DNA from 2 places in the Laedolimicola ammoniilytica genome. Region 2 is predicted to be linked to the other one. Evidence: riboswitches for the same ligand, from Rfam matches in the RefSeq annotation. Region 2 holds a riboswitch; the other holds the start of a gene.
The links. A riboswitch is a leader RNA that binds a small molecule or an ion and turns the genes downstream of it on or off. The one in region 2 is predicted to bind thiamine pyrophosphate.

Region 1 (3,554 bases), on a different contig from region 2:
CCACCGCTTCTGTCAGGCTATCGCAGCTCATTAGTTGACGATCAGTAACAAGATAAAGTGTATAATCAAAGTTCATTTTGCACCTGCCTATTCTTTAGATAAACCATGCTGATACAATTCGTAGAAATGGTGCGTCGGGCCACAGCCTTTTCCAATCGCAAGGGAGTGTTCGATTGCCGTTGTGACATAAGCCTTTGCCGCTTCGACAGCAAGCGGAATACTTTTTCCCTTTGCAAGCTGGGAAGCGATTGCAGAAGAAAAGGTACAGCCTGTCCCATGAGTATTTTTCGTATCAATGCGGGCTGTTTCAAAGTGGTGGAAATTTTCTCCATCAAATAGGACATCAACGGCATTTCCTATATGATGTCCGCCCTTGACAACAATCGCCTTACAACCCATGGCATATATTTTTCTTGCGGCAGCCTCCATATCTGAAACTGTGGAAATCTGCATATCCGCTATTTTCTCTGCCTCTGGAATATTTGGAGTAAGCACATCGGCCAGTGGAATTACAGTGTCTATCAAGGTGGAAACCGCCGCAGGATTCATCAATGGGCAGCCATTTTTGGCATACATAACCGGGTCGATTACAATATTTTGTGGCTTATATTGTAATAGTTTCATTGCCACTGCTTTCATACATTCTGGCGTAGAAAGCATACCAATCTTTACTGCGTTCACTTCAATATCTTCAAACACGGCATCAATCTGTTTTGCAATCATATCCGGGGTAATATCTTGGATGTCGATAACGCGGCTGGTGTTCTCTGCAACAACAGAAACAATAACACTCATTCCAAATACGCCGTGAGCAGAAAAAGTTTTCAAATCAGCCTGAATACCTGCACCTCCGCTGCAATCTGATCCGGCAATGGACAATACTTTTTTCATTTTGCATTTTCCTCCATTCTCTCGTTCCGATAGGCCATCTTCCAAAAAGCAAGCTCTAACAAACTTGCTTTTTCAAAAATATCAGCCAGATACTTTTTATTTGCTACTGATAACCCGGCACATTTATGCTCTGCAAAAGCAGACCATTCTTTGCAGCTTTCTGCATATTGTTCATCCGCATAATCTTTGATAAAGTCCCAATATCTTGACTGTCTGCTTGTAGGAACAGCCGCCAATTTTCGGAATATATAGCTGTAACTTAGCATACAGGGAAGAACCGCCATTAAAATTTCTTCATTCTTTCCATGTGACGCAATCTCAAACATGAAATCAATGTAATTTTGATTTTCAGGCAGAGGAGCGATCAGTTCAATATCATTATCCGTCATGCAAAATTGCTTTAGATAATCCAGGCGCACTTCTGATTCCGTATCATTTACAAAATTCAGCATGGAATAGTAAAGCTGAATTTCTCTTAATGTATCAGCATGAAAAATTGCCTTGCCGTATATACGGGCATAGTTTTTCAGATAGATACTATCCTGAATCATATATCTTTTGAATTTTTCAAGAGGTAGCTTTCCAGTTTGCACTTCCTGCACAAATGGGGTAGCTGCACATTCTTCCCAAATGGGAATGTTGTGGGTTAAGATGTCTTTCATAAATGCCATGTTTGATCCTCCTAAGATAAAAAAATAGAGCCTCTAAAACAATTAGAAGCTCTTTCAGACGCAATACGAGCGTAAGAAATTGCTTCCCTACGCCGGTATTAGCCGACAGGTCCAGAGGTCAGGTCTTACCTTTTTCAACTTGTTCAGTTCCCTCGCAAACACATATCATATCTTATTCAATTAAAAAAGGACATTCCCAAAACAGAGAATGTCCAAAAAATACGAATCTGTATTCTTTAGCTCCCTGCGTTGGTATTAGCCAACAGGTTCAAAGGGTCAGGTTTTAACCTTCTCAACTACAAGGTAGTCCCCCTGCTTGAATATCATTATAGTTAGAAAGTCCCCAAAAGTCAAGTCTACGCATTTAGGACGGTAAAAGTCCACGGAAATCAAAGGTTTTTCCGCATGGTCGGCTAGATAAAGTTATCCTGTTCCCCTCAAAACGAGGTTCTAAATGCGGGAAAACGGACAAAAAAGGAGAGACAGATGTGGAGGATTTGACACCTTTTCGCCGACGTTTTTTATCACTGGGTTACAGTAAGGGGCTAATGTATCCTAAAATAATAGCTTTGTTTTATCCCTCAATAGAATTTGTGGCATCTAATTTTTCATAAATATTTTGGATATGATTATGGTGCGGTATATAAAGAGAGAAAAACGCACCGAATACAGAGCCGATAGGCATACTGTATCCGGTGCGTTGTAAATTTTTAACCTTTCAGATAGTAATGCACATAGGCATTATAATCTCGATGCCGGGTGACTAACCGCAGCCAGATATAAAAGTGGGCAGTTTCCGAATACAAATTGAATTCGGTGGGCTCGCTGGTGGGCTGGGCGTACCCTCGGCAGAACCGTGTCAGGGTATCCAAATTCAGAAACTCCGGCAGTTGGAACAGCGCATTCTGGAAAGCATCAATTTCACGGGCAACTTCCAGAACAGGCGTATCCTTTTGGCACTGATGCCAGGTGGTCCACCATTTCCATCCGTCATAATCAGAACGGGAATAGGCTATCTCGCTGGCAGGACGGGAGCCCTGCTGAAACAGATCTTCAAAGGTGCAGGAAGTAGTCAGCAACGGATTTTCAAAGTCGGTCTACTGCTGGCTCAAACCGTTTTTGACAGCTGCCCATTCTGTTAGAGGGAGTGGGCAACGGTTGGCATCACGCAGGGCTTCATCCATACCGCACGCCTCGCAGATATGGACATCTGCATAGCGGCTCAGGGCGTTGATGACCAGCCTGCAATCCAGCGGCTGACCACACCGAAGACACAGGGGTGGTTGCTCCGCCTCTGGGGTAAACAGCAGTTTGTCCTGCTGCCACATGGTTTCCAACAGGGATTTGGGATAGATACGGATCTTCATGATGATGTCCTCCTATTTTATCGTGTTTAATATTCGTACCGTTTCCTTCGGTCTTCAGACCAGGGAGGGTAAACACGCAGCTCATCCTGGAACATGGTCATCAGATCGCCTGCCATGTCCTCTTTGCGCCGATAGATGCACTGCTTCTCCGTACCATCGGCATAGCGGATGATAGTCTGGAGTGCGGGACCTTTCTGTGTGAAGATGAATTTGCGGCCATGAGAAGGATCAGATGCCTCAATCCAGAGGGGCAGGGTGGAGGAACTCCCATCCAGACACCGCCAGCCGCTGTAATCGGTGTAGCTGAACCCGTTGATTTCCCGCGCCAGTCTGCGCAGGGCAATATACAGCCGCTCAAAGTGGCACCCCAGTTCGCCTTTCTGATGCCGGATGTAGAGGGTGTGCCCCTCATGATCCAGGGCATCCAGTTCTTTGCCATAAAACAGGTATTCAGGGTAAAGACAGCCATCCGATTCAAGAATTTGTCCAGTGGGTTCCGCAAGGTGATTGTCTGACAGCCAGGCCGGAAAAAGTTCGTCTGCGGCTTTTATATTGATGAAAGCGCAGTGGTCGGGCCGGATTCCGGTTAAGTTGGTGGTAAGGGTTTCCCACAAAATCAGGATGC
Region 2 (3,554 bases):
ATTTTCCATATGCTCACACCTCTCAATCCCGCAGAAATCCGGTCAGCGGATCGGAGGCTGCCGCACCCCTGGTCAGCACTCTTCCAAGCCCTGCCAGATACGCGTTTCGTCCGGCCTCTATGGCGTCCTTGAAAGCGGAAGCCATAAGCGGCAGATTGCCTGCTGTGGCCAGCGCCGTATTGGCCATAATCGCCGCAGCTCCCATCTCCATGGCCTCGCAGGCCTGAGAGGGCTTTCCGATACCGGCGTCCACGATAATCGGCAAATCGATTTCATCAATCAGGATCTGGATAAATTCTTTTGTAGCCAGGCCCTTATTGGAGCCAATGGGAGACGCCAACGGCATAACGGAAGCTGCTCCTGCGTTCACCAGATCTCTTGCCACATTCAGGTCCGGATACATATAGGGCATGACCACAAAGCCCTCCTTCGCCAGAATCTCGGTGGCTTTAATGGTCTCCTGATTGTCCGGCAGAAGATACTTGGAATCCCGCATAATCTCCACCTTTACGAAATCGCCGCAGCCAAGCTCTCTGGCCAGCCGCGCGATACGGACTGCTTCTTCCGCAGTTCTCGCGCCGCTGGTATTGGGAAGCAGTGTCACATGATCCGGAATATAATCCAGGATATTCTCATGCTCTCTGGTGTTCGCCCTGCGTACCGCCAGTGTGATGATCTCCGCTCCCGCATCCTTTACCGCAGCCTCGATTAAGTTCAGGGAATATTTTCCGGATCCAAGAATAAAACGGGAATGGAATTCATGTCCCCCCAGTGTCCATGTATCGTTGTTCATATGTATACCTTCTTTCTCTTAAATTTCGCTTTTTATACTCTTCTACGGCTCCGGCTCTCCCGCCAGAATCCGTATCACCATATGGGCCTCGTGGGCTGCGCAGGTCATGACCCGACTGGAAACCAGCGTACCACACTCCTTCACATCGCTGACGCCGTCCCCACAGAGATAAAACCGCTTCGTAACCCGCCGGGTCTGTATCCGGTTCACACTGTCCATACCGGCCATACCGGAGCCGGACAACAGATATTTCTCCGGAAATTTCTCCAGCACTGCATTGACCAGCATTGCTTTGCACTCCGGATTGTCAAAGGCCTCGCAGATGATGTCCGCATCCGTAAGAAGCTCTCCTATATTGTCCTCCGTAATACGGAGCGTATGGGTCTCCAGCTCGATATAGGGCGCGATTTCTTTCAGATTTGCCGCCAGCGCCTCCGTCTTCGGAAGCCCCAGCTGGCTTGCCTTGTACTGCTGCCGGTGAAGATTCGAGATATCCACCCGGTCAAAATCAATCAGTATCAGCTTTCCCACGCCGACTCTTGCCAGGCAGATACTGATATTGGAGCCTAAGCCTCCCAGGCCACAGATGGCCACGGTCGTATGCTCGGCCCTTTTCTGGAAGGCTTCCCCATGCCGGGCTGCCAGAGCCCGGTGCCATTCTTCCTTTGTCGGTATCATCTCAGCCGCCTCCCACAAAGCTGACTACTTCCACGCTGTCGCCGTCCGCCAGCACCGCTGTCTCGTACTGTGCCTTTGGCACAATATCGCCGTTTCGCTCCACCGCGATCCGCTTCAGATCGTAATTGGTTCCGGCCAGATATTCCGCCACGGTTTTTCCGGCGATATTAAGTTCTGTTCCGTTTACTTTTACCATGCTTTCTTCTCCTGTCCCATAATTTTTCGCAATAAACGCAATAAAAAAGAAAGCCACCGATTTGGTAGCTTTCCGTTTTTCCTTTTTGCTCAGGTATCCCTACGTTGGCATTATCCAAATCAGGTTCCCGGTCGAAGGTCACACCTTCCTCTCAGCCTGTATACAAGCTCCCGTCTGTTTTATTGTCTTTTTGCATTATAGATCGATTTTCATAAAAGAACAAGGTCTTTTCAAAATTTTCCTGTACAATTTCTACTACATATCACCTATACAAGTTCAGTCTGGCGCTTTTCCATTTTTCGCATATAGAGAAACCAGACCACAAAGATCGCGCCGCCCGTACATACCCAGGAGGCTACATAGACATTCATCAGCATATCATAGGTGGGGAACCATTTAAATACCGTCAGAAGCCAGATCATACGGAATACAACCGTTCCCAGAATTGTGATAATAGAGGGTTCCAGGGATTTTCCCATACCCCGGAGCGCCGCGCTCTCCACCTCATAAGTGGCTGTCAGCCCCTCCAGCGAGCAGACATGATGCATCCGCACCAGGCCATAGACCGCCACACTGCTGCTGATAGTATAGATTCCTACGAAAAATTCGTCCCAGATCATAAAAATAATGCTCAAAATCTCGGTAAAGCCCATTCCAAACAGCATACAAAGCCAGAAGATCCGCTTACAGCGCTTCAGATTCCCCGCGCCAAAATTCTGGCTGGTAAAGGTTACTGCCGCCTGGGCAAAGGCGTTGGCAATATCATATGTAAAATATTCAAAATTCAGCGCCAGGGAGGATCCCGCAATGGCGTCCTCTCCAAAGGAATTGATCCCGCTCTGGATAAATACATTGGACACGGAAAAAATCGCGCCCTGAATGCCCGCCGGAATTCCAATCAGCAGTACCTTTTTTAAATCCGTGCCGTCGATACACAGTCTGTGGAAGTAGAATTGAAATTCATCTGTTCTTGCATGGAGATAAACCATTACCAGCACCGTACTCAGCACATTGGAAATCACCGTTGCAATCGCCACGCCTGCCACGCCGAGACCAAATACGATGACCAGCAGAAGGTTCAGAACCACATTTAAAATGCCGGACAGAATCAGATAATACATGGGCCGTCTCGTGTCGCCATAGCTTCGAAGAATGGCAGAGCCAAAATTATAAAGCACCATGAAGGGCAGTCCGATAAAATAAATGCGGATATATAATAACGCCTCATTGATGACTGTTTCCGGAGTTCCGGAAGCCTCCAGCACCAGCCGTGCCGTCAGCATACCGACAGCCAGCAAAATTATTCCCAGCATTGCCCCGAAGGTCATAATCGTATGCACCATCCGGCTTATGCTGTCCCGCCTTCCCTGGCCGATCAGATTGGCCAGGGCCGCATTGGGGCCCACCGCCAATCCCACAATCAGATTGACAAAAATTCCCACCAGTGCCACACAGCTTCCCACTGCCGCCAGAGCCTGGGAGCCCGCAAACCGGCCTACCACTGCCACATCCGCTGAGTTAAACAGCTGTTGCAGAATACTGCTGAAAGCCAACGGAACCGCAAACAGAATCAGCTTCCCCGCCAGACCGCCGTTCAGCATATCCATTTCTTTTGTTTTCTTTCGCTCTTCCATCTTTATTTCTCTCCGCTTTGTATGAAATCAGACCTATCGTAACGCATTATTTATACCACTTCAAGTATTTTTGTTAAAAAGCAGGAATCTTTGTTATGTAATAGGGGCTCCCATAGGATCTCCTATTACATAACAAAAAGGTCTCAGAATTCATCTGAGACCTTTATGCAGGAGATGGGACTTGAACCCACACAGCCTTGCGACTACAGGCACCTGAAGCCTGCGCGTCTGCCATTCCGCCACTCCTGCTCAC

Region 1: another riboswitch for thiamine pyrophosphate. It lies ahead of OCV63_RS05070 (TenA family protein); the one in region 2 lies ahead of thiS (sulfur carrier protein ThiS).

Annotation. Positions count from the first base shown of each region.
Region 1 covers NZ_JAOQKC010000005.1:53,542-57,095, reverse strand. Annotated here, with positions in the region: gene thiE (thiamine phosphate synthase) at 1-76, opposite strand, end outside; gene thiD (bifunctional hydroxymethylpyrimidine kinase/phosphomethylpyrimidine kinase) at 88-891, opposite strand; gene OCV63_RS05070 (TenA family protein) at 888-1,562, opposite strand; TPP riboswitch at 1,787-1,886, opposite strand; gene OCV63_RS05065 (hypothetical protein) at 2,273-2,641, opposite strand; gene OCV63_RS05060 (hypothetical protein) at 2,660-2,929, opposite strand; gene OCV63_RS05055 (DUF4313 domain-containing protein) at 2,956-3,554, opposite strand, start outside.
Region 2 covers NZ_JAOQKC010000007.1:16,801-20,354, forward strand. Annotated here, with positions in the region: gene thiH (2-iminoacetate synthase ThiH) at 1-9, opposite strand, end outside; gene OCV63_RS06620 (thiazole synthase) at 23-793, opposite strand; gene thiF (thiamine biosynthesis protein ThiF) at 836-1,471, opposite strand; gene thiS (sulfur carrier protein ThiS) at 1,473-1,667, opposite strand; TPP riboswitch at 1,746-1,849, opposite strand; gene OCV63_RS06635 (MATE family efflux transporter) at 1,934-3,301, opposite strand; tRNA gene OCV63_RS06640 (tRNA-Leu) at 3,468-3,550, opposite strand.